3 regions of the Streptomyces sp. NPDC051582 genome follow, and region 3 is predicted to be linked to each of the others. Evidence: riboswitches for the same ligand, from Rfam matches in the RefSeq annotation. Region 3 holds a riboswitch; each other region holds the start of a gene.
The links. A riboswitch is a leader RNA that binds a small molecule or an ion and turns the genes downstream of it on or off. The one in region 3 is predicted to bind cobalamin.

Region 1 (9,663 bases), on a different contig from region 3:
CCGGCCAGCCCGACGAGATCGCGCACGGTCCGCGCGACCGCCCCCGCGTCGCCCTCACCTTCCACGGCAACGGGGACCCCGCCATCGCCCGGGCCGTGCTGGCCGAGGCCGAACGGGCGGGAGCGCGGGTCACCGTACTGGCGATCGGCAGCTGGCTCGACGCCCACCCGGACATGGCCCGCCGGATCCTCGACGGCGGCCACGAACTCGGCAACCACACCCAGCGCCACCTCGCGATCAACGACATGCCCGAGGCGGAGGCCTACGCGGAGATCACCGGCTGCGCCCAGCGGCTCAAGCGGCTCACCGGCTCCATCGGCACCTGGTTCCGGCCCTCCCAGACCCAGTACGCCACCCCCCTCGTCAAGGAGCTGGCCCGGCGGGCGGGCTACCCGCACGTCCTCTCGTACGACGTGGACTCCCTCGACTTCACCTCGCCCGGTGCCGCGGCCGTCATCCGCACCGTCACCGGGACGATCCACGAAGGATCGGTGGTGAGCCTGCACTTCGGCTACGCGGACACGGTCGACGCGATGCCGCCCCTCCTCGAAGAACTCGCGCGCCGCAAGCTGCGCGCGGTGACCACCACGGAGCTGCTGACCTCATGACGACCACCCGCCTTCCCCGGAAGGCCACCGTGCTGCTGGCCGGTCTGGTCCTCGCCGCCCTGGCCGGCTGCGGAGCGGCCGACAAGAAGCCCGCCGAGGCGCTCGGCTCCGCGGCACCCGCCCGGCAGCCCGTCAAGGCCGTCCCCGCCGTACCGCCCGGCCTGGCCGGCATGCCGCCGCTCCTCGACCCGAACGACGTCTACGCGGCCGACCGGCCGAACAACCTCTCCCCGCTGGTCAAGGACTTCCCCTCGCGCGTCTACGTGCCGAACACCACCTCCAACACGGTGTCCGTCATCGACCCGAAGACCTACAAGGTCATCGACACCATCCCGGTCGGGATCCAGCCCCAGCACGTCGTGCCGTCCTGGGACATGAAGACCCTGTGGGTCAACAACAACCGCGGACACACGCTCACCCCGATCAACCCGGCCACCGGCGAGGCGGGAGAGCCCGTGGAGGTGCACGACCCGTACAACCTGTACTTCACGCCGAACGGCAAGTACGCGGTCGTGATGGCCTCCATGGACCGCGAGCTGGTCTTCCGCGACCCGCACACGATGAACCGGGTGAAGACGGTCCCGGTGACCTGCTTCGGGGTCAACCACGCCGACTTCTCCGCGGACGGCCGCTACTTCATCGTGAGCTGCGAGTTCTCCGGCGAGCTCCTCAAGGTCGACACCGAGAAGATGGAGGTCGTGGGCCAGCAGAAGCTGCCGTTCGAGGGCGCGATGCCGCAGGACGTGAAGATCTCCCCGGACGGGAAGACCTTCTACGTCGCCGACATGATGGCGGACGGGATGTGGGTGCTCAGCGGGGACAAGTTCGACGTCCCCAAACTGCTGCCCACCGGGAAGGGCACCCACGGCCTCTACGTGAGCCGCGACTCACGCGAGATGTACGTCTCCAACCGGGGCGAGGGCAGCATCTCCGTCTTCGACTTCAAGCAGAACAAGCTCACGAAGAAGTGGGAGCTGCCGGACGGCGGCAGCCCCGACATGGGCGGCGTCTCCGCCGACGGCAAGGTGCTGTGGCTGTCGGGCCGCTACAACTCGGAGGTGTACGCGATCGACACCACGACCGGCGAGCAGCTCGCCAAGATCCGGGTGGGCGGCGGCCCGCACGGCCTGGCCGTCTACCCCCAGCCGGGCCGCTACTCGCTCGGCCACACGGGGATCTTCCGCTAGACCCGCTCCGCGGGAGCGGCCCGGTACGGGCCGGACGCCCCCCGGACGGAGCAGGGCGGGACTGCCGCTACCCTTGGCCGGTCAACAAGCACCGAGAAGGGGTGGATCCCAGTGGCTGACATCGAGAGCGCGCGGGCGACGTTCGGCAAGTTCGACGCGGACGGTGACGGCTTCGTCACGGCGGACGAGTACAGCGCGGCCATGAAGGCGATGGGTGACGCGTTCGTCACCGGCGCCGTCGCGGACGCCGTGATCGCCGCCAAGGACGCGAACGGCGACGGCCGTATGAGCTTCGACGAGTTCTGGGACGCCCTGAACAAGTAAGCAGGCTTCGCGAAGCCCCCGACCGCCCCTGCCGGGCGGTCGGGGGCTTCGCCGCGTTCCCGGGTCAGGCCATGTCCTCGACCTCGGCCAGGGCCTCCTCCAGCCAGCGCAGCCAGAACGTCTCCAGGCCGACGCCGCCGTGCAGGACGAGCCGGCGCAGCCGGTCCTCGTCGGAGTCCCGCCCCGGCGGGAAGTCCTTCTCCTCGATGGCCTCGTAGACCGCCAGCTGCCGGCGGTGCAGATCCAGATGGCGCCGCAGCTCCGCGGCCAGCCCGTTCGGGCCGACGACGGCCGCCGCCCGGATCCTCAGCAGCAGCGGATCCCGGATGGCCTTCGGGTCCTGGCTCTCGCCGACCCACCGCGCGAGCTCCGCGCTGCCGGCGGCCAGCACCTCGTACTGCTTCTTCTGCCCGCGCACCGGCACCTCGCTGGGCAGTTCCCGGATCAGCCCGGCCTCCTCCAGCCGGCCGAGCTCGCGGTAGATCTGCTGGTGCGTCGCGGACCAGAAGTACCCGATCGACTTGTCGAACCGCCGAGTCAGCTCCAGCCCCGACGAGGGCTTCTCCATCAGGGCGGTGAGGATGGCGTGAGGCAGCGACATGCGGCCATCCTAGGGACGCGGGAGGTCGAGGACCCCGGTCCGCTCCGCCAGGACACCCCCCGTGGTGACGTCGATCAGCCGGGGATGCCCGGTCAGCGAGAAGGCGCGGTCGTCGCCGTCCCACCGCGGGGACATGGGTTCGCTCGTCGCCTCGGACATCCGCAGGGGGACGGACCCTACTGCCAGGCGGCCAGGGCTTCAGGGGTTTTCGGGCCCGGGGCCCGCGGGCCCAGGAGGGCGTGGGCGCGCAGCAGGGACGTCACCGCCGGGGACCAGGCCTGGCGCAGACCCGCCGCGGCCAGGAGAGCCGGGTCCGACAGCAGGGTCTGCGCCGGGCCGGTGCGGATGCCCGAGGGGGTCAGGACCGCCGCGTCGTCGGCCCAGCGGACCGCCAGGTCCACGTCGTGCGTGGCCATCACCACCGTGGTGCCGGCCGCGCGCAGGCCCGCCAGGACGTCGAGCAGGCGCTCCTGCCCGTCCGGGTCCAGGCCCGCCGTCGGCTCGTCCAGGATCAGCACCCGCGGAGCCATCGCCACCGCCCCCGCGATGGCGGCGCGCTTGCGCTGCCCGTACGAGAGCAGGTGCGTCGGGCGGTCCCGCAGCGCCGTGATGTCCAGCGCGGCGAGCGCCGAGTCCACCCGGGCACGCACCTCCTCCGCAGCCAGACCCAGGTTCATCGGGCCGAACGACACGTCCTGCTCCACCGAGGCCGCGAACAGCTGGTCGTCCGGGTCCTGGACCACCAGCTGCACCGCCGTGCGCAGGCGGGTCAGCCCCGCCCGGTCGTACGAGACAGCCGTCCCGTCGAGGCGCAGCGAGCCCGGTCCGGGCCGCAGGCCCCCGCTCAGCAGCCGCATCAGCGTGGTCTTGCCGCTGCCGTTGCGGCCCAGCAGGACCAGCGCCCGGCCCTCGGCGATGGCGAAGTCCACGCCGGAAAGGACCGCCGGGCCGTCCTCGTACGCGTAGCCGGCGCCGGCCAGTTCCACCAACGGGTTCACAGGTAGAGCCCCTTCAGGGTGAGGGTCAGGGTGATCAGGGCAGCCAGCAGGGACCCCGAAGCCGCCAGGAACCGCCAGGACAGGGCCGCCTCGGGTACGAGGACCCGCAGCGCGCCGTCGTAGCCGCGCCCGGCCAGGCCGTCCTGGAGCCGCGCCGCGCGGTCGAAGGCCCGTACGAAGGAGGTCGCGGCGAGCCCGGCCAGCGAACGCCACACCGCCGCCCGCCCGGACTGGCCCAGCCTGGCCGCCTGGGCGCGCCGGACCTGGGTCAGCGAGTCCAGCAGCAGGAAGCCGATGCGGTACATGACGAGGGCCACGTCCACCACCGGCGCCGGGACCCCGGCCCGGACCAGCCGGGGCAGGACGTCCGAGACGGGCGTGGTGAAGGCGAACAGCAGCACGCCCAGGGAGGCCGCCGAGGTCCGCAGCAGCAGCTCGGCGGCGTGCCGGGGGCCGTCGGGCGCGAGCGAGACGAACCCGGCCGGGCCGCCGACGGCGACCAGCAGCGGCAGCGCGCCGGTGAAGCAGAAGCCCAGCGGTATCCGGAAGGCCCGCCACAGCTGCCGCCCGGCCACACCGGCCGGGCCGAGCAGCACGGCGAGCGTGGCGGCGGCGACCAGCGGGCCGCCGGGCCAGGGCGGCAGGCACACGGCGGTGACCGTCAGCCCGAGCCCCAGCAGGGCCTTCTCCAGCGGATGCCGGCGCCGCCACCGGCTGCCGTGCGCCGCCACGTCGATCGGCAGCACCGTCTACGACTCCGAGGCGGTGGTGTCCGGCGCGGCCGCGGCAGCACCGGCCGCGGCGGCCTGACGGCGGCCCTTGCGGACGCCGAAGTAGTAGGCGAGCACGCCCGCGCCCAGGGCCGCCTGGAGGGCGAACAGGGCCGACTCCACCTCCCCGGAGGGGGGTTCGTACAGCGGCGAGAACCACGGCTCGTAGTCCGGCTTGAGCTCGGTGATCGCCGTTTCCGCCTGCGCGTCGGCGCCCGCGAACGGCTCCTCCTTGCCCTCTCCCATGCCCAGCGCGATCGGCAGTACGGCCAGCGCCGCCACCAGGAGCAGCAGCAGGCCGTTGATCTTGGAATTCCGGCTCATGCCCATCACGCGGCCGCCTTCTGCTCGCTGCGGCCGGTGAGCTTCGCGACGCCCAGCCGGACCAGGTCCGACTTGCTCGACTGCATCAGCAGCCGCATCACGAGCACGGTCAGCAGCCCCTCGCTCACCGCGAGCGGGATCTGGGTCACCGCGAAGATGCCGCCGAACTTCACGAGCGCGCCCGCGAACCCGGTGCCCGGGTCCGGGAAGGCCAGCGCCAGCTGCACGGACGTCACGCAGTACGTGACCAGGTCGGCGAAGAACGCGCCGAAGAAGACGGTCACCATCAGCGGCACGTCGAAGCGCTTCAGCAGCAGGTACACCCCGTACCCCGCCCACGGCCCGGCGATCGCCATCGAGAACACGTTCGCGCCGAGGGTGGTCAGCCCGCCGTGTGCCAGCAGCAGCGCCTGGAAGAGCAGGGTGATCGTGCCGAGCACCGCCATGATCGGCGGCCGGAACAGGATCGCCCCGAGCCCGGTCCCGGTGGGGTGCGAACAGCTGCCCGTCACCGACGGGATCTTCAGGGCGGACAGGACGAAAGTGAATGCTCCCGACGCCCCGAGCAGCAGCGTGCTCTCCGGGTTCGCCTTCACCTCACGGGTGAGGGCGCGGACACCGTGGACGACGAACGGAGCGGACGCGGCGCCCCAGGCGACCGCGTGCAAAGGGGGCAGGAAGCCCTCGGCTATATGCATGAGTGGGGAGACCTCTCCAGCACCTCGTGGATGGACAACGCGCCCCGGCCGGTCTCCTGGCTCACGGGTGCTGATGCCCTGGCCCCGCCTTCCCGGGCGGTGCGGAACTTCCCGCGCCGCCCAGTGGCTTCCCGAAAGAGTGGAGCCGGACTTCCCGTTCACAGTGGCGAGGGCCGCACCGGTCTTCCACCGGTTTCCCGTACACCAAGGCCCGTTGACCCTAGTCGGACGGACGGACCTGCACCAATCCGGTCCGAACGTCCCGTGTCCGCACGCCCCGTGCCCGAACGGGTGCGGCCCGCTGGCGGCCCCCGCAGGCGGCCCGCAGGCTGGCGGGGTGGCCGACGACTACGACTACTCAGACCTGACCGCCGTCTACGTCAACTGCACCCTCAAGCGCTCGCCGGAAACCAGCAACACCGAGGGGCTGATCGCCCGCAGCCGCGCCGTCATGGAGGCGGCCGGTGCGCGGACCTCGCTCATCCGGGCCGTCGACCACGACATCGCCACCGGTGTCTGGCCGGACATGACCGAGCACGGCTGGGAAGCCGACCAGTGGCCCGTCCTGTACAGCCAGATCATGGACGCCGACATCCTCGTGCTGTGCGGCCCGATCTGGCTCGGTGACAACAGCTCCGTCATGAAGCAGGTCATCGAGCGGCTCTACGCCTGCTCCTCGATCCTGAACGAGCACGGTCAGTACGCCTTCTACGGCCGCGTCGGCGGCGCGCTCGTCACCGGCAACGAGGACGGCGTCAAGCACTGCGCCATGAACATCCTCTACAGCCTCCAGCACCTCGGCTACGCGATCCCGCCCCAGGCCGACGCGGGCTGGATCGGTGAGGCCGGGCCCGGGCCCTCGTACCTCGACCCCGGCTCGGGCGGCCCCGAGAACGACTTCACCAACCGCAACACGACCTTCATGTCATGGAACCTCATGCACCTGGCCGCCCTGCTCAAGCGCGCGGGCGGCGTTCCGGCGCACGGCAACCAGCGCTCGGAGTGGGACGCCGGCTGCCGCTTCGACTTCCCGAACCCCGAGCACCGGTAGGACCGTGACCGTGACCGTCACCGGCAGACGTTGCGGTGGGCGACGTCCAGCACGAGGCGTTCCGGCGCGTGCAGCGTGAACGAGCTGACGGAGGGCTTGGCGCCGAACGCGGCGCCGAAGGTCACGTACCCCTCGAAATCGCCGGTCAGGGCCAGGCCCTTCAGCTGCGGCAGGTGGATCTCGACCAACCGTGGTCCGCGGTAGGTGCCGGCGCCCGCGCGGTCGTGGGCCGCGGCGGGATGCAGCCGGATCTGGAGGAAGTACTTCCCGGCCAGCGGGACGGGCGCGCCGGACCCGTCGTGGACCAGCCGGGGGACGCGGGTGACGGTGGCCCCGGGAACGTATCCCCGCAGGTCGATGACGATGCGGTCGTACGTGCAGTGCCCGCCCCAGCGGGCGTTCACGACGAGCGGCGTGGGCCGCACCACGGCCGAGGCCGGAGCGGCGAGGGTGATCCCGGCGGTGAGCAGCACACCCGTGGCGAGGGCCACGAGCTGCCGGCGGCGGAGGTGGTTCATGACGTCCCCCTGATTCTTCAGAGGCGGGGACCGGTGTCACTGCTGAAGACACTCCCCGGCAGGCTCATGGTTGCACCTAAAACCGCTCAAAACAGAAGAAAACCCACCAACGGGTAACTTACCGGGGCAGCAGGGTGCTCAGCTCGGCGTCGAGGTCGTAGTGCCGCTGCTCCTCGCCCCGGGGCACCAGGGCGACCAGCTGCCGGCACAGCGCCCGCACGTCCTTCGCCCGTGCGGACACCACGCAGCTCTGAGCGCCGTTGCTGAAGGCGAGGAAGACCCGCGGTTCCGCGCCCTGCCAGCGCGGCCACACCTGGATGTCCCCCTCGCCCGTCACACAGGTCTCCCCGTCGAGCAGCAGGTCCCGGGAGAACACCCAGCGCGCCAGGTGCGTCCCGGCGCCCCGGAAGTCGAGCGCCAGCTCGTAGGGCCGGTCGCGGCGGTACGTGAAGGCCCCGTCCACCGGCAGGGGCTCGGGGGAGGCCTCCAGCCGGAGCGGGAGGACGCGGTATTCGATTCCGTCCATGCGCAGCGCCTCTCTGTGGTGTCCGGCCGGGGGCCCGGCGGCCCTCTCGGGCAAGCTAACCCACCTCCCGGCTACCCCCGCGGGCCGAAAGTCCTCATCCCGGGGGCCGCTGGACCTCATTTGTCACAGGAAAGGGGCGGGCTCGGGGCCGGGAAGGGCGCGGAAAGGGGGGCGGGAACGCGAAGGGGCCCGCCCTCCGGGGGGAGGGCGGGCCGCCGCGTCACCGGACCGTTACGGGACGGGGTGGAAGACGAGGGAGCCGTTGGACTGCCCGAGGGCGGTGAAGCCGGCGCCGTTGGCCTGGGCGCCGTTGTTCTGGTTGGACGCCCCGGAGCCCGTGGCGACCTGCTGGGTGGTGGAGGAGTTGCCGAGGTTGGCGCCGGCGACCCCGCTGCCGAGGATCTCGCCGACGGCGGCGTTGGACGAGACGCCCGCACCGGCTCCGTTGTCGGCCTGGGCCGTGCCCGTGAAGAGCAGGGCGGCGCAGGGGAGCGCTGCGACAGCCGCCAGGACGCGGATGCTGCGGTTGCTTGCCATGATGAAGTCCTCCAGTGCACAAAAAGGCTGCGGTCCAAGGCGGTTGGCCGACCGCCGGGGGTGTGGCCGCGACGTCACGTGATCACCATGGCGCATGCGATCTTCGAGAGACCAGCCCGCGGCGGAGGGTTCGCCCTCAAGCGTGATCAACTCCGTGCAAACCTCAATTGGCCTGCGACTTCACCAAGTTGTGGAACGCGGGAGGGGCCCGGCGCACCGCGCCGGGCCCCTCCCGCGTCAAGTGCGGCGGATCAGCACTCGATGACGTTGACCGCCAGGCCGCCGCGGGCGGTTTCCTTGTACTTGACCTTCATGTCGGCGCCGGTCTCCTTCATGGTCTTGATGACCTTGTCGAGGGACACCTTGTGGGAGCCGTCGCCGCGCATGGCCATCTTGGCCGCGGTGACGGCCTTGACCGCCGCCATGCCGTTGCGCTCGATGCACGGGATCTGGACGAGGCCGCCGACCGGGTCGCAGGTGAGGCCCAGGTTGTGCTCCATGCCGATCTCGGCCGCGTTCTCCACCTGCTCCGGGGTGCAGCCCAGGACCTCGGCGAGGGCGCCCGCCGCCATCGAGCAGGCCGAGCCGACCTCGCCCTGGCAGCCGACCTCGGCGCCGGAGATCGAGGCGTTCTCCTTGAAGAGCAGGCCGATCGCGCCGGCCGCCAGCAGGAAGCGGACCACGCCCTCCTCGTCGGCGCCGGGCACGAAGTTCATGTAGTAGTGCAGGACCGCCGGGATGATGCCCGCGGCGCCGTTCGTCGGGGCGGTGACCACCCGCCCGCCGGCCGCGTTCTCCTCGTTCACGGCCATCGCGTAGAGGGTGATCCACTCCATCGACAGCGCCTGCGGGTCGCCCTCGGAGCGGAGCTTGCGAGCGGTGTTCGCGGCCCGGCGGCGGACCTTCAGGCCGCCCGGCAGGATGCCCTCGCGCGACATGCCGCGCGCGACGCACGCCTGCATGACCCGCCAGATCTCCAGCAGGCCCTCGCGGATCTCCTCCTCCGTGCGCCAGGCCTTCTCGTTCTCCAGCATCATCGCGGAGATCGAAAGACCGCTCTCGCGGGCCATGCGCAGCATCTCGTCGCCGCTGCGGAAGGGGTACTTCAGCACCGTGTCGTCGAGCTTGATCCGGTCCTCGCCGACCGCGTCCTCGTCCACGACGAAGCCGCCGCCGACCGAGTAGTACGTCTTCTCCAGCAGCGGGGCGCCGGCTGCGTCGTACGCGAAGAGCGTCATGCCGTTCGCGTGGTACGGCAGGGACCGGCGGCGGTGCAGGATCAGCTGGCTCGGCTCGTCGAAGACGATCTCGTGGGCGCTCCCTATCTCGGTGCCGAGCAGGCGCAGGCGGCCCGTCCTGCGGATGCGCTCCACCTCGTCGTCGGCGCTCTCCACGTTCACCGAGCGGGGGGAGTGGCCCTCCAGGCCGAGCAGCACCGCCTTGGGCGTGCCGTGGCCGTGGCCGGTCGCACCGAGGGACCCGTACAGCTCCGCCCGGACCGCAGCGGTCTGGGCGAGCACG
Region 2 (9,663 bases), on a different contig from region 3:
GCCGATCGTGGCCGGTGCGGCCGCGATGCTGGCCGCCAAGGTCACGTACAAGCTGGGCGGGAACGTCGGCAAGAAGACCTCCGCCAAGGGCTACAAGGCCGGTCAGATCGCCTCGGCCGGTCTCGTCTCCCTGGCGCACGGCACCAACGACGCGCAGAAGACGATGGGCATCATCACCCTGGCGCTGGTCGCCGGCGGCGCGCTCGCGCCCGGCTCCAACCCGCCGGTCTGGGTCATCGTCTCCGCCGGCATGGCGATCGCCATGGGCACCTACCTGGGCGGCTGGCGCATCATCCGCACCATGGGCAGCGGCCTGACCGACCTCCAGCCGCAGCAGGGCTTCGCCGCCCAGACCTCGGCCGCGAGCGTCATCCTCGCCTCCTCCAGCCTCGGCTTCTCCCTCTCCACCACCCACGCGTGCTCCGGCGCGGTCATGGGCGCGGGTCTGGGCCGCAAGGGCGGCGTGGTCCGCTGGTCCACCGCCACCCGCATGTTCATCGCCTGGGGCCTGACCCTGCCGGCCGCGGCCGTCGTCGCCTCCGGCGCCGAGCTGGTCATGCGCACCGGTGACGTCGGCGTCGCCGCCGTCGCGCTCTTCCTGATCGCCTCCTGCGTCGCCATCTGGCTCATCTCGCGCCGCCAGGTCGTCGACCACAGCAACGTCAACGACGCACAGGCGGCCGCGGCCGAGGAGCCGGGTGTCGTCACCACGGCCATGGCCGCCGTCACGGTCCCGCCGACGGTGGCCGCCGAGGCCGCCGCCGAGGCCTTCGCCGGTACGACCGCCGCGGTCACGGACGAGGCCCTGAGGGCCACCATCCCGGCGGCCGCCCCGACCGCACCGGCGGCTCCCGCCGCCGCGGTCTGACCCCGAGAACGACAGAGGAATCCGCAGTATGAAGATCGACTGGGCAGCACTCGGCTCCGTCTTCGGGGTCAGCCTCTCCGCCACCGTCGCCCTCGTGGCCCTGTTCACCCTGGGTCTGGTGGGCCTCTCCAAGCACGAGACCGCCACCGAGCAGGGCGGTACCGCCGCCCTCGCCCGCAGCGGTGCGTACGCCTGCTTCGCGCTCGTCACGGCGGCCGTGGGGTACGGGATCTACCTGATCGTCAGCTGACCTGACCCGATGCCCCGGTCCGACCGATCGGGGCACGGCGTGCCAAAGCTCCCTCCGGGTACCCCGGGGGGAGCTTTCGTACACCCGGGACCCGTGCCCGCGATCCGTGCCCGCGGCCTGCCCCGCCGCAGGTCAACGGCGAGTTGACGGGCCTTCGCGGTGCGTGGTGGACTGCCCGAGCCAATACGGCGGCATGGAGAGGAAGTCCGGTGCGAATCCGGCGCGGTCCCGCCACTGTCACCGGGGAGCACGCGGCACGTGCGCCCCGGGAGCCAGGAACTCCCACCGCCGGACACGTCGAACCAGGGCGCGGACCCTGAGTGAGGACATACCTGCACCATGCGTGCCGACCGCGTCTTCGCGTACGGCGCCACGGCGGGCCTGATCGGCGACCGGATCCTCGGTGATCCGCGCCGAGGGCACCCCGTGGCCGCCTTCGGACGAGCCGCCGCCGCCGTCGAACGCGCCCTGTGGCGCGACGACCGCGCACGGGGCGTTCTGCACACCCTCATATGCGCCGGGGGCGCGGCCGCCGTCGGCGCGCTGGGCGCCCGCGCCGCGCGCTCCCGGCCCGCTGCCGCCCGTATCGCCCTGACCGCTGTGGCCACCTGGGCCGTCGTCGGGGGCACCTCACTGGGCCGGGAGGCCCGCGCCATCGGCGGCGCGCTCGCCGCCGGGGACGCCGAGGTGGCCCGGGAGCGGCTGCCGCACCTGTGCGGGCGCGATCCGCAGGCCCTGGACGAGCAGCAGATGGCCCGCGCCGTCGTGGAGTCGGTCGCCGAGAACACCTCCGACGCGGTGGTCGGGGCCCTGGTGTGGGGCGCCGCCGCCGGTGTCCCGGGGCTGCTGGCCTTCCGCGCCGTGAACACCCTCGACGCGATGGTCGGCCACAAGTCCCCGCGCCACCTGCGCTACGGCTGGGCCTCGGCCCGGCTCGACGACCTCGTCGGCTGGCCCGGCGCGCGGCTGACCGCCCTGGCCGCCGCAGTGGCCGGGCCGGACCGCCGGGGAGCCGTACGGGCCTGGCGCACGGACGCCGCCGCACACCCGAGCCCGAACGCCGGACCCGTGGAGGCCTCGTTCGCCGGGGCGCTCGGCGTACGGCTGGGCGGGACCCTCGCGTACGGCGGGCGGGTAGAGCACCGGGCGGTGCTGAACGGCACGGAGGGGCGGCCGGTGGAGGTCGCGGACATCGAGCGCGCCGTGCGGCTGTCGCGTCAGGTGACGTGGCTGGCGCTGGGGGCGTGCGTGGCACTGCGCTGTGCGGTGTCGTACGGCATACGGAAGGGACGCGGATGAGCGGCGCGAAGCTCGGCGGGGGACTTCTCGTCGCCGGCACCACATCGGACGCGGGCAAGAGCGTGGTCACGGCGGGCATCTGCCGCTGGCTGGCCCGGCAGGGCGTGAAGGTGGCGCCGTTCAAGGCGCAGAACATGTCCCTTAACTCGTTCGTGACGCGCGAGGGCGCCGAGATCGGGCGCGCCCAGGCGATGCAGGCGCAGGCGGCCCGCGTGGAGCCGACGGCACTGATGAACCCGGTGCTCCTCAAGCCCGGCAGCGACCGCAGCAGCCAGGTGGTGCTGCTGGGCAAGCCGGTGGGCGAGATGAGCGCGCGCGGCTACCACGGAGGGCGTCAGGAGCAGCTCCTCGGGGTCGTCACGGACTGCCTGGAGCAGCTGCGGGGCACGTATGACGCCGTGATCTGCGAGGGGGCGGGCAGTCCGGCCGAGATCAACCTGCGCCGGACCGACATCGTGAACATGGGCATCGCGCGGGCCGCGCGGTTCCCGGTGGTCGTGGTCGGGGACATCGACCGGGGCGGGGTCTTCGCCTCGTTCTTCGGGACGACGGCGCTGCTGTCCCCGCAGGACCAGTCGCTGATCGCCGGATACATGGTCAACAAGTTCCGCGGCGACGTGTCGCTGCTGGAGCCCGGGATGGAGATGCTGCGCGGCCTGACCGGGCGCGCGACGTACGGGGTGCTCCCGTTCCGGCACGGGCTGGGCATCGACGAGGAGGACGGGCTCCGGGTCTCCCTGCGGGGCGCGGTGCGCGAATCGGTCGTGGCCCCGCCGGTCGGCGAGGACGTGCTGCGGGTCGCGGTGTGCGCGGTCCCGCTGATGTCGAACTTCACGGACGTCGACGCGCTGGCGGCGGAGCCGGGCGTGGTGGTGCGGTTCGTGGACCGGGCCGAGGAACTGGCCGACGCGGACCTGGTGGTGGTGCCGGGCACCCGCGGCACGGTGAAGGCGCTGGAGTGGCTGCGCGAGCGCGGCCTCGCGGACGCGCTGCTGCGACGGGCCGCCGAGGGCAGGCCGGTGCTCGGGATCTGCGGCGGCTTCCAGGTGCTCGGCGAGCACATCGAGGACGAGGTCGAGTCGCGGGCGGGTTCGGTGGACGGGCTGGGCCTGCTGCCGGTGCGGATCCGCTTCGAGCGGGAGAAGACCCTGGAGCGGCCTTCGGGGACCGCGCTCGGCGAGGCGGTCGACGGCTACGAGATCCACCACGGGGTGGCCGAGGTCCTGGGCGGGGAGCCGTTCCTCGACGGCTGCCGGGTGGGTTCCGTGTGGGGCACGCACTGGCACGGGTCGCTGGAGTCGGACGGCTTCCGGAGGGCGTTCCTGCGCGAGGTGGCTTCGGCCGCGGGCCGTCGTTTCGTCCCGTCCCCGGACACGTCGTTCTCCGCCCTGCGGGAGGAGCAGCTGGACCTGCTGGGTGACTTGATCGCCGAGCACGCCGATACGCACGCGCTGCTGAAGCTCATCGAATCGGGCGCCCCCGCGGACCTCCCCTTCCTCCCCCCGGGCGCGCCGTGACGCCCCGGGCCCTGCGGGCGGCCTCCCCCTCCCCGCGGGAAGGGCTCCGCACGGCGGCGGCCCCCGGCAGACCCAGACCCGCACAGCGCACCCGCCCCGCGGGCACCGCCCCGCGCACGCGTACTCGTACTCGTACTCGTACTCGTATCGGCAGTCGTACCCGCACAAGGAGAGGCATCGCATGAGCACGCCCTACCCGTTCACCGCAGTGGTCGGCCAGACCGACCTGCGGCTGGCGCTCCTGCTCAACGCCGTGAGCCCGGCGGTCGGCGGCGTGCTCGTGCGCGGCGAGAAGGGGACCGCCAAGTCCACCGCCGTCCGCGCGCTGTCCGCGCTGCTGCCCCAGGTCGACGTCGTCCCCGGCTGCCGGTTCTCCTGCGCTCCGGCCGCCCCCGACCCCGCCTGCCCCGACGGCCCCCACGAGCCCGGCACCGGCACCGCCCGGCCCGCGCGCATGGTGGAGCTGCCCGTCGGCGCCTCCGAGGACCGCCTCGTCGGCGCCCTCGACATCGAACGGGCCCTCGCCGAAGGGGTGAAGGCCTTCGAGCCCGGCCTGCTCGCCGACGCGCACCGCGGGATCCTCTACGTCGACGAGGTCAACCTCCTCCACGACCACCTCATCGACCTCCTCCTCGACGCCGCCGCCATGGGCGCCTCGTACGTGGAGCGCGAGGGCGTCTCCGTACGCCACGCCGCCCGCTTCCTGCTCGTCGGCACCATGAACCCCGAGGAGGGCGAGCTCCGTCCGCAGCTCCTCGACCGGTTCGGGCTCACCGTCGAGGTGGCGGCCTCCCGCGAGCCCGCCCAGCGCGTCGAGGTGGTGCGCCGGCGGCTCGCGTACGAGGACGACCCGGCCGCCTTCGCCGGCCGCTGGGCCGGTGAGGAGCAGGACGTGCGCGCCCGCGTCGTGGCCGCCCGCGCCCTGCTCCCGGAGGTCCGCCTCGGTGACGCCTCCCTGCTCCGGATCGCCGCGACCTGCGCCGGGTTCGAGGTCGACGGGATGCGCGCCGACATCGTGATGGCCCGTACCGCGACCGCGCTGGCCGCCTGGGCCGGGCGGACCGACGTGCGCAAGGAGGACGTGCGCCAGGCCGCGCTGCTGGCGCTCCCCCACCGGCGGCGCCGCAACCCCTTCGACGCCCCCGGCCTCGACGAGGACAAGCTCGACGAGATCCTGGACGCCTTCCCCGACGAGGAGCCGGAGAACGAGCCCGACCCCGACCCCGACCCGGAGCCCGAGGGTCCGGACGACGGCGGCCCGGAGGACGGCGGTCCGGACGGCGGAGGCGGCGGGATCCCCCCGCAGGGCGGACCCGAGGCGCCGGAGGCTCCCGAGGCCCCCGCCCCGCAGGAGTCCCCCGAGACCACCCCCGAGGCCCCCGATTCCCCGGCCCCCCAGCCCGCCTCCCAGGACGGCGCCGCGCCCGAGCAGGCCGCCGTACGGGCCGCCGAGCCGTTCCGGACCAAGATGCTCAGCGTCCCCGGCCTCGGCGAGGGCGCGTCGGGACGGCGTTCGCGCGCCCGCACCGCGCACGGCCGGACCACCGGCGCCCAGCGCCCCCGCGGCCAGCTGACGAAGCTGCACCTCGCCGCGACCGTCCAGGCGGCCGCCCCGCACCAGAAGGCGCGCGGGCGCACCGGGCGCGGGCTCGTCGTCCGCAAGGACGACCTGCGCCAGGCCACCCGGGAGGGCCGCGAGGGCAACCTGGTCCTGTTCGTGGTCGACGCCTCCGGTTCCATGGCGGCCCGGCAGCGCATGAGCGCCGTCAAGGGCGCGGTGCTCTCGCTGCTGCTGGACGCCTACCAGCGCCGGGACAAGGTCGGTCTGATCACCTTCCGCGGCTCCGCCGCCGAGCTGGCGCTGCCGCCCACCTCCTCGGTGGACGCGGCCGCGACCCGGCTCGAACAGCTGCCGACGGGCGGGCGCACCCCGCTCGCCGCGGGCCTGCTCAAGGCCCACGACGTGCTGCGGATCGAGCGGCTGCGCGATCCCAGCCGCCGTCCGCTGCTCGTGGTCGTCACCGACGGGCGGGCCACGTCGGCGGGTTCGACCGGTTCCGCCGGTGCGGGCGGATCCGCCGGTACCGCCGGCGGGGACCCGCGCGCGCTCGCGGGCCGCAGCGCCCGGCTGCTCCAGGCCGAGGGCGTCGCGTCGGTGGTCGTGGACTGCGAGTCGGGGCCGGTCCGGCTGGGGCTGGCCGGCGTACTGGCCGCCGACCTCGGCGGGCCCGCCGTCACGCTCGACGGGCTGCGGGCCGACTCGCTGGCCGGGCTCGTGAAGAACGTACGTACCGCATCAGACACCCCCAGGAGGGCCGCGTAATGCCGCAGGGACAGCCGACCGTCGTTCCGGACGACGGACTCACGACGCGCCAGCGCCGCAACCGCCCGCTCGTCTTCGTCCACACCGGCCCGGGCAAGGGCAAGTCGACGGCGGCCTTCGGGCTGGCGCTGCGCGCCTGGAACCAGGGCTGGCCGATCGGGGTGTTCCAGTTCGTCAAGTCGGCGAAGTGGAAGGTCGGCGAGGAGAACGCGCTCAAGGTGCTCGGCGCCTCGGGCGAGGGCGGCTCCGTCGTCTGGCACAAGATGGGCGAGGGCTGGTCCTGGGTCCAGCGGGACGCGCAGCTCGACAACGAGCAGGCGGCCAAGGAAGGCTGGGAGCAGGTCAAGCGCGATCTGGCCGCCGAGACGCACAAGCTGTACGTGCTGGACGAGTTCGCGTACCCGATGCACTGGGGCTGGATCGACGTCGACGAGGTCATCGAGGTGCTGCGGAACCGGCCCGGCACCCAGCACGTGGTGATCACGGGGCGCAACGCGCCGGAGAAGCTGCTGGAGTTCGCGGACCTGGTCACGGAGATGACCAAGGTCAAGCACCCGATGGACGCCGGCCAGAAGGGCCAGAAGGGCATCGAGTGGTGACTTCGCTCCACATCCCCCGGCTGGTCATCGCCGCGCCGTCCTCCGGGAGCGGCAAGACCACCGTCGCCACGGGCCTGATGGCGGCCTTCTCGGAGCGCGGCCTCGCCGTGTCCCCGCACAAGGCCGGGCCCGACTACATCGACCCCGGCTACCACGCCCTGGCCACGGGTCGGCCGGGGCGCAACCTGGACGCGTTCATGTGCGGGCCGGATCTGGTCGCCCCGCTGTTCGCGCACGGGGCGGCGGGGTGCGATCTCGCGCTCGTCGAGGGCGTGATGGGCCTGTACGACGGCGCCGCGGGCCGGGGCGAGCTGGCGTCGACGGCGCAGGTGGCGAAGCTGCTGCGGGCGCCGGTGGTGCTGGTGGTCGACGCCTCGTCGCAGTCGCGGTCGGTGGCGGCGCTGGTGCACGGCTTCGCGTCGTTCGATCCGCAGGTGCGGCTGGGGGGCGTGATCCTCAACAAGGTCGGGTCCGACCGGCACGAGGCGATGCTGCGGGAGGCGCTGGAGGAGGCCGGGATGCCGGTGCTCGGCGTCCTGCGGCGGGCCCCGCAGGTGGCCGCGCCTTCTCGGCACCTGGGTCTGGTGCCGGTCGCGGAGCGGCGGGCGGATGCCGTGTCCTCCGTCTCCGCCCTGGCGGACCAGGTACGGGCGGGCTGCGATCTGGAGGCCCTGATGGCCCTGGCGCGGACCGCCCCGGCCCTGGAATGCGAGCCGTGGTCGCCGCAGGGGGCTCTGGTCCCCCGGGGTGGTGCGGCCCCGCAGGCACCGGGCGCCGATGGCACCGGCCCGCGCCCCGTCATCGCCGTCGCGGGCGGTCCCGCCTTCACGTTCTCCTACGCCGAGCACGCCGAACTGCTCACCGCCGCCGGGGCGCAGGTCGTCACCTTCGATCCGCTCCGGGACGAGGTCCTGCCCGACGGGACCACCGGCCTGGTGATCGGGGGCGGATTCCCCGAGGTGTACGCCCCCGAGCTCGCCGCCAACGCGCCGCTCCGCGAGGCCGTCGCGGCCTTCGCGGCGGCCGGCGGGCCCGTCGCCGCCGAGTGCGCGGGGCTGCTGTACCTCGCCCGCACCCTCGACGGCAAGCCCATGTGCGGGGTCCTCGACGCCGACGCTCGCATGTCGGAGCGCCTGACCCTCGGCTACCGCGAGGCCGTCGCGGTGTCGGACAGTGCCCTCGCCGCCGCCGGCACCCGCCTGCGCGGCCACGAGTTCCACCGCACGGTGATCGATCCCGGCGCGGGCTCCGCCCCCGCGTGGGGGTTCACGCACCCCGAACGCCGGGTCGAGGGCTTCGTACAGCAGGGTGTGCACGCCAGTTACCTGCACACGCACTGGGCGGCGGAGCCCTCCGTGGCCCTGCGGTTCGCGCGGTCGGCGGCGCGGGCCGGGTGAGTTCAGTCCGCGAGGCCCACCACCAGCCAGATCCCGGCCACCCCGCCCACCGTGCACATCAGCGTGGACAGGGCGGGGTGCTTGTGGTGCGCCTCCGGCAGGATCTCGGCGGCCGCCAGGTACAGCAGGGCTCCGCCGAAGAATCCGAGATACGCCCCCAGCGGTTCCTCCGGAAGGGTGAACAGCAAAGTGGACACCGCGCCCAGTACGGGGGCCACCGCGTCCGCGAAGAGCATCATCAGGGCCTTGCGGCGGGCGTTCCCGTACAGCCGGGTGAGCGTGTACGTGTTGAACCCGTCGGCGAAGTCGTGCGTGATGACGGCCAGCGACACGGCCACGCCCATCCCGCCCCCGACCTGGAAGGCGGCGCCCAGGGCCACTCCGTCGGCGAAGCTGTGGCCGACCATCGCCGAGGCCGCCGTCAGCCCGACCTCGGGGACCCGGCCCCCGTTCTCGGCGCCGTGCGCGGCCTGGCGCACCGCCAGCAGGCGTTCCACCACGTGCGCGATCAGGAACCCGGCCACGAAGAGCAGCAGGGCGAGCGGGACGCCGAACACCTTGCGGCCGGCCGCGTGCAGCGACTCCGGCAGCAGGTCGAGGCCCACGACGCCGAGCATCATCCCGCCGGCCAGCCCCAGCACGAGGTGGCGGCGGTCGGTGACGCGTTGCGCAGTCCACCCGCCCGCCAGGGTCATCAGGAACGCGCCCAGCGCCACGATCACGGCCATGTGCCCCTGAATACCGACTCCTCGCCCCGTACGCACGTGTGCGCGCGGGCGGCGGGGCACGAACCATTGACGACTACGGAGGGGGCATGAGCCCGGTGGGCGAGTACGCGACGCAGCTGGTGGTCGGGGTCGGCGGACGTGCGGGTGTCTCCGTGGCGGAGGTCTGCGCCCTCGTCGAGGAGACGCTGCGGGGGGCCGGGCTGGCCGCCGGCGCCGTGAAGGCGCTGGCCACGGTGGAGTCGAAGGCGGACGAGGCGGGGCTCACGGGTGCGGCGGAACGTTTCGGCGTGCCCCTGCTCAGCTATCCCGCCGAGGAGCTGGCGGCGATCCCCGTGCCGCATCCCTCCGACGCGGTGCACGACGCGGCCGGGACCTCCTCGGTGGCGGAGGCCGCCGCGCTCGCGGGCGGCGGGGAACTGCTCGTACCCAAGCGCCGATCGGTGGCGGCGACCTGTGCCGTGGCCACCGCCCAGCCGCACGACCTGCGCCATCACGGGGACGCGGAGGTGCGCGGCGACGGCGGCGCTCTGGTGGACCTCGCGGTGAACGTACGGGCGCACACCCCGCCGGACTGGCTCAAGCAGCGCATCGCGGCTTCGCTCGACGGTCTCGGCGCGTACCCCGACGGGCGGTCGGCCCGCGCGGCGGTGGCGGCCCGGCACGGGCTGCCGGTCGGGCGGGT
Region 3 (9,663 bases):
CGGCGCAAGACGGTGAGGACCGCCGGTCCCGCCAGGCAGACGCAGACGAAGTTGGTGACGGCGCGGCCGGTGTCCCAGCCGAGGGAGGTGGCGAGGTCGAAGGCCAGGTAGCGCTGGAACTGCTCGGTGAAGGGCAGTCCGGGCAGGTAGGCGATGGAGCTGTTCGGATCCAGGGAGAACGGCCAGAAGGACAGGTTGAGCAGGAAGCCGAAGAGGTACCCCGAGACGGAGCCGTAGGCGGCGAGGAGGGCGACCTCTCGGCGGCCGGTGGCCCTGGGGAGGAAGCCGGCGAGCATGCCGACGAAGGCGCAGCCGAACATCTGGTACGGCATCCACGGCCCGACCCCGCCGGTGATCAGCGCGGAGGCGAAGAGCGAGGTGCAGCCGAGGGTGAAGCCGAAGCCGGGGCCGAAGACCCGGCCGGCCAGGACCAGGATGAAGAACACCGTCTCGATGCCGGCCGTCCCGGCTCCCAGGGGGCGGATGGCGGCGTTCACGGCTGACAGGACGCCCAGCATCGCCAGGGCCTTGGAGTTGATGCCGCCCTCGGCGATCTCCGAGACGACCACGGAGAGGACGATCACCAGCAGCACGCCGAAGATCAGCGGCGGGGCGTAGTTCGAGCCGAACTTCCCCGGTGCGACGAGGAAGGGCCAGAAGAAGGCCACGATCCCGAGGAAGGCTGCCATGGAGATGACGGCGGCCGCACGCGGGCGGATCCGGATGGCAGGGCTGAGCGCGGTCATCAGGCGCGGTCCGTTCCTGCTGCGCTGTCGAGGGCTTCGGCGGCCTGGGCGACCGTGAGGTAGGGCAGGGGCGCGAGGATCTTGGCCGTCTGCGGGGCGAAGACCGGCGAGGCGACGATCACCTCGGTGGTGGGGCCGTCGGACACGACGTCCCCCTCGGCCATGACCACGACGCGGTCAGCGGCACGGGCGACGAACTCGACGTCGTGGGTGGCGATGACAACGGCTCGGCCGTCGGAGGCGAGGTCGTCGACGATCCGGATGAGCTGTTCCTTGGCACGGTAGTCGAGGCCTCGGGTGGGTTCGTCGAGGAGGAGGACGCGCGGGGCGGCAGCCAGCTGGATGGCGAGGACCAGGGCGAGTTTCTGTCCCTCGGACAGGTCGCGCGGGTGGGTGGCGTCAGGAATTCCGGGTGTCAGGCGGTCCAGGATCGTTCGGGCCGTGGTCCCGGTCGTGCTCACCTCCGACTCGGTATCGGCCTGTTCGAGTTCCTGCTTGACGGTTTCGAGGTACAGCAGGTCGGTGGGGGTTTGCGGGACGAGGCCGACGAGCCGCCTGGCCTCGGCTGCCGGCAGCCTCCGCGGGTCGGCGGGGGCGGCCGCTTCGTCGCGGGGGATGCGGACGGAGCCGGCCGCGCGGGGCCCTGAGCCCTGGAGCGCCCACAGCAGTGAGGACTTGCCCGAGCCGTTGCGCCCCATCAGGGCCGTGACCGCTCCGCCGCGCAGGACCAGGTCCACTTCCCGGACCGCGGGCACGCCCTGATGGGTGACGGTGATCCCGCGTGCGGCGAGGAGTTCGGGGCGGTTCGCCGGGAGGGGCGGCCGGGCAGGACCGGGCGTGGCGCCGGCCAGCCGGGTGCGCGCCGGGGCCGCTGCCCGTCGGGCGTCACGGATCGACAGGGGCAGCGGGTTCCAGCCGGCGGCTCGGCCGAGTTCCACGATGGGCGGCGCGATGGAGGTCGTACGGAAGACCTCGGCAGGAGGGCCCGAGACGACATGGCCGTCGCCGGGGAGGTGGATGACCCGGTCGGCGTACTGGACCACGCGCTCCAGCCGGTGCTCGGCGAGCAGTACGGTGACGCCGAGGTCGTGGACGAGGCGCGTGACTGCGGCGAGGACCTCTTCGGCGGCGGTCGGGTCGAGCGCGGAGGTGGGTTCGTCCAGGACGAGGATCCGGGGGTGGGCGGTGAGCACCGAGCCGATGGCCACGCGCTGCTGCTGCCCGCCGGAGAGCTCGTGCAGGGCGCGGTGGCGCAGGTCGGCCAGGCCCAGGAGGTCCAAGGTCTCCTCGACCCGCTTGCGCATGGTCGCGGGTGGTATCGCCAACTGCTCCATGGTGTAGGCGAGTTCCTCCTCGACGGTGTCGGTGACGAATCCGTCGAGAGGGTCTTGGCCGACGACGCCGACGACGTCGGCGAGCTCGCGCGGAGGGTGCGAGGCGGTGTCGCGGCCGTCGACGAGGACGCGGCCGTACAGGGTGCCGCCGGTGAAGTGCGGGACGAGGCCGTTGACGGCGCCGAGGAGGGTGGACTTGCCCACGCCGGTGTGGCCGACGACGAGGCAGAGTTCGCCTTCCTCGATGGTCAGGTCGACGTCCTTCAGAACGGGTTCCGCGGTGGCCTCGTACTGGACGGTGACCTGGTCGAAGGTGATCACTTGGCTGCCTCGGTGCGCGGTGCGGGGACGGGGGTCGCGGGGCGGGGTGCCGGGGGCGGTGCGAGGAATCCGGCGGCGCCCGCGAGGAGGATCGCGGCGGCGGGGACGAAGGGGAGGGTGGGCCAGCTGAGCGGATGGACGGACGGGTTCAGTTCGGCGGCGTTGAAGCCCGCGTTGCTGAAGAGGAGGACCGCCGACAGGATTCCGCAGCCGGCCACCGCCCATTCGGCGAGGAGCCACGGGTCCGGCCGGTAGGTGGTGCGGGTGACGCGTCGGCCTCCGAGACGCAGTCCGGCGACGCAGAGCAGCGCCCCTGCCGCCATGGCGGGCAGCCCCAGCAGCTTCGGCGCGGTGGCGTCCAGCAAGCCGTAGGCTCCGGCGCACAGCCCGCACATGCCCAGCAGCATGAGCACGCCCGTGATCCGGCGGGAGCGGCGGGTGGCGGTGCCGGCCCTGCCGTAGCCGCGCGAGTCCATGGCGGCGGCCAGCCGCAGCGAGCGCTCCAGAGCGTCCTCAAGTACGGGGACGACGATCCCGCGCAGGGCCCGGAGCCCCTTGGTGCGGCCGGCCCTCAGCAGTCGGGCGCGGTGCACCCGCTGGACGCTCTGGACCAGCTGCGGGGCGACGCTGATCGAGACGGTGACCGCGACGCCGAGTTCGTACAGGGCGCCGGGCAGGACCCGCAGGGCCCGTTTCGGGTTGGCCAGGGTGTTGGCGGCGCCGATGCAGCACAGCATGCAGGCCAGGCGCAGGCCGTCGGTGGCTGCGGAGAGCAGGGCTTCCAGGGAGACGGGGCCGCCGAGTTGGATACCTGCGTACCAGTTTGGCGTGGGAATGTGCGGGAGGGAGAAGAGGAAGTGGTCGTGCGGGGTGATGCCGGTGGCGAAGACCGCCCGGAAGGCCACCCGGATCGTGACGACGGTCAGCGCCAGGTACAGGTAGTACGTGAAGCCGCGGGCCCAGGGTGCTTCGGTGCGGCGCATCGTGATCACGTAGCCGAGGACGGCCAGGACCAGGAACAGCAGGAGCGGGTTGTTGGTGCGGCTGACGGCGGTGGCCAGGGCCAGGGCCCAGACCCACCAGGCGACCGGGTGCAGGGTGCGGGGCAGGCGGCGGCCGCCCCTGTCCGGCGCGGGGCGGGACAGGGGCGGCGTGGCCGCTGCGGACGTGATCGTGCGTGCCATGCGGCCTACTCGGTGCGCCGGCGGCGCTTCGCCGCGTACGCGGCAGCTCCGCCGATCAGCAGGACCAGCGCACCGGTCGCCACGGCGGGCAGGTACGAACCGACGTCGTGGCCCGCGTCCGCGGCGGGGGCCGCGTCGACGACCTCGGGGCCGGTGCTCGGTACGCCGGCTGCGGCGGCCGCACTGGGCGGGGACGAGGTCACGGACACGCTCGGCGAGGGGGTGGCCGAGGCGCTGGGGCTGGGCGCCGACGACGGGGACTGCTCGGGGGGCGCAGACGTCGGCCGCTCCGGCTTCGGTCCGGTGTCGGTGCCTGGCGGGACCGGCGCCGCCGTGCGGGTGTCCTTGGGCTCGGGCTGGCCGGCGCCGGTCGGCTCGGCGTTGTGGGCGCGCAGCTGGTCGGGGGTGACGGTGGGCTTGCCCTCCGTCCCCTCGATGTTCGTGCTGCCGAAGATCCACAAGTCGACGCCGCCCGGCTCGGGCTTGTGGAGCATGGCGCCCAGCTGGCTGTAGGTCCAGGTGCTCTGGCCGGGGTCGGCATGCCAGTACGACCAGTACGCGGAGGCGGGCGGGGTCAGCACGCAGGCGTCCTGCTCCGGGGTCGGGTACTGCCTGCCGCCCTGGTGACCGCTGTAGCCGATGCGGCAGATGAAGGCCGGGCCGTCGTGGCCGGTGCCGGTGGTGGCCCAGCCGCCCTGGTTCAGCAGCTCGTACCCGGTGGTGGGTGTCGTGCCGCAGGAGCGGTAGACGGGCCCTCCCCAGTGGCTGAAGTCGACGGCGAGGACGACGCCTGCCGAGGTGGTGCACTGGCCCACGGGCTGTGGGGCGGCCGCGGCGGGCGAAGCGGTGGCGGCCAGGGAGGCCAGGGTCAGCCCGACGGCCGCCGTGAGGTTGCCGAAGGCTCGTACGAAGCGGCTGGTCACTGGTGGCCCCCCTGCCTCGTGCGGCGGTTACGGGCGGCGCGCACGAATCCGCAGCCGAGAGCGGTGAGGAGTACGGCCGCCCCGACGATGCCGATGACCTGCGTACCGGTGTGGGCGAGAGCGCCGCCCCCTCCGCCGTCGCCGCCGGATCCGCCAGCGTCCTCGCCGGGGGTGACGATCTTCGGGGTGGTGGGCTGCGGGGTGGTGCCGTCGAGGCTGCGGGTGAGGGTGCCGAAGGAGATCCCGGTGGCGCCGCCGACGGCCTGGGTGGAGGCGCGCAGGTCGGAGCCGGGTTGGGCGTCCTTGGCGATGTTGAAGCCGCCGTCGGCGTTCTGCTGGGAAGTGAGGAAGGCGAGGGCCTTGGTGATCTGCGCCTTGTACTTGGTGCCGTCGAGGGACAGGCCCTGGACGGCGAGTGCGGCGGAGTTGACCGAGTTCCCGGACGCGCCGGGGAAGCCGCCGTCGGGCTTCTGCCGGGTCGCGATCCAGGCCAGGGCCTTGTCGACGGCTGCCTGGGACTGCTGGTCGGGCAGGAGGTCGAGGGCCATGGCGGCGATCGCGGTGGAGTCCACTTCCTCCGTACTCGGCTCGCCGATCAGGCTGACCCACCCGCCGGAGGGCTGCTGGAGGCTCTTGAGGTAGGTGATCGGTTCGGCCGCCGCGGCGCTCTCGCCCGCCCGGACCTGGGCGATGACGCCCAGCGACTGGGAGAAGACGGAAGTGGCGTTGGCGTAGGCGCCCTTGTCCGCGCAGGAGCGGTCCGGCGCCGGGGTCTTGGCCGGGCACACCGCCCTGGCGAGTGCGGCGATCAGGTCCTGGCCGCCGAAGTTCCGGGGGTTGCGGCCGACGGCTTCGGCGAGGACCGCCGCCTTGCCGAGCGAGCCGCCGCCCGCGTACTTGGTGTGGATGTTCGTCCACTTGTCGAGGGTGCGGCCGGTGCCGTCCTTGCCTCCGTGGTCGAGGTGGTCGACGATCCCGCGCAGGGACGCGTTGTCGGCGCCGGTGGCGGCCAGCGCGTACGCGCCGTCGATGGTCAGGCCGAAGTCGGCGAACCCGGTGCCGGGGGTGCTCTCGTAGTAATGGCCCTGGATGAGCCGTTTGGGGTCGGTGAGGTAGGCCGAGCCCTTCTCGGGGTCCGGGCCGTCGTCGGGCCGGACCGTCGGGCCCGTGGTCGGGGTCGGGCCGGTGGTGGGAGCGGTCGGGGAGGGCGAAGGATCCGGCTTCCTGGTGGTCAGCGTGACCAGGTCGCTCTTGGCTCCGGCGACGACGGCGGGGACGGTGGCGAACAGCAGGGGGTCCGTACCGCCGTCCTCGAAGGCGAAGGCGCCGCCGGGCAGTTGATGCTTGGACAGCCAGGAGACGGCCGCGTCCGCCCGGTCGGTGTCGCCGAGGTGGCGCAGGGCCTGGGCGGCGAAGCCGGTGGCGTACGCACTGCCCGCCGTGCCGTACGAGGCGGCGGGCAGGCCGCCGTCCGCGAGCTGGACCTTCTTCAGGTGGGCGCGGGCCTTGTCCACCGCCTCGCCGTGGCCGCCGGCCCGCTTGAGGGCGAGGGCGGCCAGGCCGGTGGCTCCGGGCTCGCTGTCGCACCAGTCGCCGCGGCGGATGAGCATGCTGGTGAAGCCGCCGTCCTCGCACTGCATGTCGGTGAGCCGGGCCACCGCGTCGGCCGGGGGCCGCACGTCGGCGCCGAGCAGGGCGATCAGGGCGAGGGCCTGGCCCTCGGCCTGGCCGGACGTGGTGCGGAAGTCACCCTTGGCCGTGCAGCCGGGCACCGGTTCGGGCGCGTCGGAGCCGCTGGTGCAGACGTACTTGACGAGGTCGCCGAGGAGGTCGTGCCCGCCGAAGGCGCGGGGGTTGCCGCCGGTCGCTTCGGCCACGAGGGCGAGCCGGGCCGAAGCCGCCGTCTCCGGCGCCTGGTCCTTGCCGGACGGGTAGGCGTACGCGTCGGTCTGCTCGGGCCGGGCGAGGAAGGCGGCCGCCTTCGCGGCCACCGGGCTCTTCGGGTCCGCGGCGGCGAGGGCGAGAGCGGACTCGGCGGTCAGGAGGTGGTTGGGGGCGGCGGAGCCCTCGTCGACGATGCGCTCGCCGTCCTTCAGCCGGCCGGTGATCCAGCGGGTGGCCGCGGGCACGTCGACTGCGCCGGGCGGGACCACCGGGCCCGTCGGATCGGTCGGGCCGGGCGAAGCCTCACCGCCGGCGGCGCGGACGTCGTCCGGGGAGAAGGCCGGCTTGCCCGTGCTGCCGCCGACGTCCGTTCCGCCGAAGACCCAGGCGTCCACGTCGCCCGGCTCAGGGGTACGGGCCATCGCACCCAGCGGGCTGTACGTCCAGTTCTTCTGGCCCGGGGAGGCGACCCAGTACGACCAGTAGGCGGAGGCCTGCGGGGTCAGCTCGCAGGCCTCCTTGTCCGGAGTGGGGTACTGCGTACCGGAGTTGAACGCCCCATTGCCGATCCGGCAGATGAACGCCGGTCCGTCGTGGACCGTGCCCGTGGTGGTGAAACCGGCCTCGTGGAGCAGGTCGTAGCCGGAGGTCGGCGTCGTGTCGCAGCCGCGCTCCACCTTGCCGCCGAACGGGCCGAAGTCGACGGCCACGATGGCGCCCACGGTGGCCGTGCAGTCCTTGACCGGGTCGGCGCTCGCCGTCGTGGCCGGTGTGAGGAACCCGACGGTCACGCCGGATGCGAGCAGCACGGCCGCCATCATGGACAGCAGTCTCTGTCTGGTGCTCGTACCGTGCGCCGGCTGTTCGGTGTCCACCCGCGGCCCCCTCGTCCGTGCCGGGCAAACGGGGTGCGTGGCGATACGCCCCGTACGCGATCCCGCAGGGGCGGAGACGACCACACCGTAGTCCGCGACGGCGTTCTTCGTGCAACGACACGGCCACAGGCAATCCGGCTCGCCCGGGACGGTTCCGGGCCTACGGTTGCGGGTCAGCGCCGGAATTCGACCGGCTTCCCCTGGGGCTGAGTACTTATCAGCCGCCATGGAACACGGCCGCGCCTGCACCGTCAAGGTGGGGTGCGTCTCATCCCGAGGCGCCGGCCTGCGCCGAACTCCCGGATGCTGGCGCACCCTTGATCACTGGGGTAGCGTCCTGGGCTGCCACATGGGGGAATCCGGTGAGAACCCGGAGCTGACGCGCAGCGGTGTGGGACGGGGAGCCGTTCCGAGCCCGAATGCCCATACGGCGACGAAGCAACAGGAAGCCGTACCACGCGTCCCGGACGGCGGCCCTCCTCCCCCGCTCCTGCCGCGGTACGCGCATGGTCCGGGGCCCGGACCGGCCGGCGTCCGCCGATTCCAGGAGCAGGCCATGAACCGTTCCCGCACCTCCCGCCGCCTCGCGCTCGCGGCGCCCGCCGCGCTCGGCGCCTTCGCCCTCACCGTGCTGCCCGCCTTCGCGACCTCGACTCCGGCGCAGGTCGCCACGTCCAAGACGAACGGTGTGGCGTACCTCAAGTCCCTCCAGGCCGCCGATGGTTCCTACGCCGGAGCCGGGCTGTCCAACGAGTGGGCGTTCAGCGCGTTCGCCGCAGCCGGTACCGCGGTCGTCGACGTCGCACCCGGCGGCGACACGACGAAGAACGCCCGGACCGTCTACCGCAACCTGCTCTCCACGTCCGGCTGGCCCTCGGCCTCCCCCGTGGTCACCGACTACGAGCGCGGCACCCTGAACGCGTACGCGGCCGGCATCGACCCGGCCCGCGTGTCCGCCTCCCGCAACCTGATCGCGAACATCTACGGCCACTGGCAGGCGGCAGAACCCGGCTACTTCGGCCCGTCCGGCAACTTCAACGGCACCGTCTTCGCAGCCCTCGCCCTCGGCGGCGCCAAGACCCGGACCGGCGGCGCCCGCACACCCCAGTCCCTCACCGACTCGCTGGTCGCCCGCATCCGCGCCAACCAGCACAACGACGGCGGCTGGCAGTACGGCAAAGCCGAAGGCAATCCGACCGCCCTGGCCACCGCCGGTGACGTCGACATGACCGGCGCCGCCATGGCCGCCCTGTGCGTCTCGGGCGTCCCGAACACCGACACCGACGTGGTCCAAGCCAAGAACTTCCTCAAGGGCAAGCTGGTGACCACCTCGGGCGCCTTCAACTCGATGTACGGCGTCAACACCAGCTCCAACGGCTGGGCGGTGGCCGGCTTGAACGCCTGCGGCATCAACCCGCAGACCGGGGACTTCCTCACCACCGCCGGGAAGACCCCGGTCGACTTCCTCATCGCCAACCAGTACAACCCGGGCGGCGGTTTCAAGTACAAGCCGAGCGACACCGCACCGACGGCCTACGCGTCGATCGACTCGCTCCGAGCGGTGGCCGGCGGCGGCTTCACGTCCGCCCCGCCGGTCCCGGTCACCCCCGGGGCCCCGCAGTGGGTCGCCCAGTCGGCCTTCACCTCGGGCACGGCCACCAAACTGGCGCTCACCGTCGACGACGGCGCGGGCGGCCTGAAGGTCTGCTCCGTCTCCTTCACCCCGACCGCTACGACCACCACCCTCGGCGACGTCCTGAACTCCGCGATCGGCTCCTCCGCCCCGTCCGGCTGCGTCACGAGCGTCACGCCGTCGTCCGGGACCGGCACCATCACCGCCGTCAACGGCAAGGCCGAAAGCGGCTCCGACACCTGGAAGGTGAGCGTGGACGGCTCCGCCTTCGCCGCTGCCGCCCGCGACAAGGTGATCAACGTGGGCGACACCATCGCCCTGCGCTGGGGCGCCTGAGACACGGGGCGGGCGGGGCGCGTGACCGCGCACCCCGCCCGCCCCGTGGGACTGCTCGGATCAGAAGGACGTCCAGACGAAGGACACCCGGTCGCCCGCGTTCAGCTTGAACTGGCAGCCGCCGACCGGGGTGGGCGTGCCGTTGACGGATATGTTCCAGTAGGCCGAGCCGCCACCGCTGACGTTCTTGATGGTGTCGACGGAGAAGTCGTCGAACGAGGCGTACCAGGTACCGTCCCAGGCAAAGTAGTTGAGGCGTGCGGCGTCGTCCAGGGCGGCGGTCGGGGTGGGGACCTTGCTCGGGTTCGCCCCGCCGTTGGTCCCGTCGCACGTGTGCGTGCCGCCGGTCGCGGTGGTCACGTCGTGCCCCTTGGTCGTGATCCTGCCCTTGAACAGCAAGCCGTCGGGACCTTGCACGGTGAGGCTG

Region 1: another riboswitch for cobalamin. It lies ahead of AB0M92_RS06765 (energy-coupling factor ABC transporter permease); the one in region 3 lies ahead of AB0M92_RS20150 (prenyltransferase/squalene oxidase repeat-containing protein).
Region 2: another riboswitch for cobalamin. It lies ahead of AB0M92_RS14385 (cobalamin biosynthesis protein); the one in region 3 lies ahead of AB0M92_RS20150 (prenyltransferase/squalene oxidase repeat-containing protein).

What each region holds. Positions count from the first base shown of each region.
Region 1 is NZ_JBFAZJ010000003.1:257,760-267,422, reverse strand. It holds gene AB0M92_RS06805 (polysaccharide deacetylase family protein) at 1-608, shown strand, start outside; gene AB0M92_RS06800 (hypothetical protein) at 605-1,795, shown strand; gene AB0M92_RS06795 (EF-hand domain-containing protein) at 1,907-2,119, shown strand; gene AB0M92_RS06790 (PadR family transcriptional regulator) at 2,184-2,720, opposite strand; gene AB0M92_RS06785 (hypothetical protein) at 2,730-2,879, opposite strand; gene AB0M92_RS06780 (ATP-binding cassette domain-containing protein) at 2,897-3,718, opposite strand; gene cbiQ (cobalt ECF transporter T component CbiQ) at 3,715-4,464, opposite strand; gene AB0M92_RS06770 (energy-coupling factor ABC transporter substrate-binding protein) at 4,468-4,812, opposite strand; gene AB0M92_RS06765 (energy-coupling factor ABC transporter permease) at 4,818-5,510, opposite strand; cobalamin riboswitch at 5,539-5,734, opposite strand; gene AB0M92_RS06760 (flavodoxin family protein) at 5,848-6,561, shown strand; gene AB0M92_RS06755 (hypothetical protein) at 6,579-7,079, opposite strand; gene AB0M92_RS06750 (SsgA family sporulation/cell division regulator) at 7,198-7,605, opposite strand; gene AB0M92_RS06745 (hypothetical protein) at 7,837-8,142, opposite strand; gene AB0M92_RS06740 (L-serine ammonia-lyase) at 8,394-9,663, opposite strand, start outside.
Region 2 is NZ_JBFAZJ010000009.1:56,143-65,805, forward strand. It holds gene AB0M92_RS14375 (inorganic phosphate transporter) at 1-868, shown strand, start outside; gene AB0M92_RS14380 (hypothetical protein) at 897-1,118, shown strand; cobalamin riboswitch at 1,269-1,420, shown strand; gene AB0M92_RS14385 (cobalamin biosynthesis protein) at 1,458-2,417, shown strand; gene AB0M92_RS14390 (cobyric acid synthase) at 2,414-3,934, shown strand; gene AB0M92_RS14395 (putative cobaltochelatase) at 4,116-6,257, shown strand; gene cobO (cob(I)yrinic acid a,c-diamide adenosyltransferase) at 6,257-6,856, shown strand; gene AB0M92_RS14405 (cobyrinate a,c-diamide synthase) at 6,850-8,253, shown strand; gene AB0M92_RS14410 (ZIP family metal transporter) at 8,256-8,981, opposite strand; gene cobC (Rv2231c family pyridoxal phosphate-dependent protein CobC) at 9,068-9,663, shown strand, end outside.
Region 3 is NZ_JBFAZJ010000014.1:144,137-153,799, forward strand. It holds gene AB0M92_RS20130 (ECF transporter S component) at 1-746, opposite strand, end outside; gene AB0M92_RS20135 (ATP-binding cassette domain-containing protein) at 746-2,401, opposite strand; gene AB0M92_RS20140 (energy-coupling factor transporter transmembrane component T) at 2,398-3,585, opposite strand; gene AB0M92_RS20145 (hypothetical protein) at 3,591-4,508, opposite strand; gene AB0M92_RS20150 (prenyltransferase/squalene oxidase repeat-containing protein) at 4,505-7,210, opposite strand; cobalamin riboswitch at 7,374-7,521, opposite strand; cobalamin riboswitch at 7,620-7,692, shown strand; gene AB0M92_RS20155 (hypothetical protein) at 7,824-9,236, shown strand; gene AB0M92_RS20160 (DUF4430 domain-containing protein) at 9,297-9,663, opposite strand, start outside.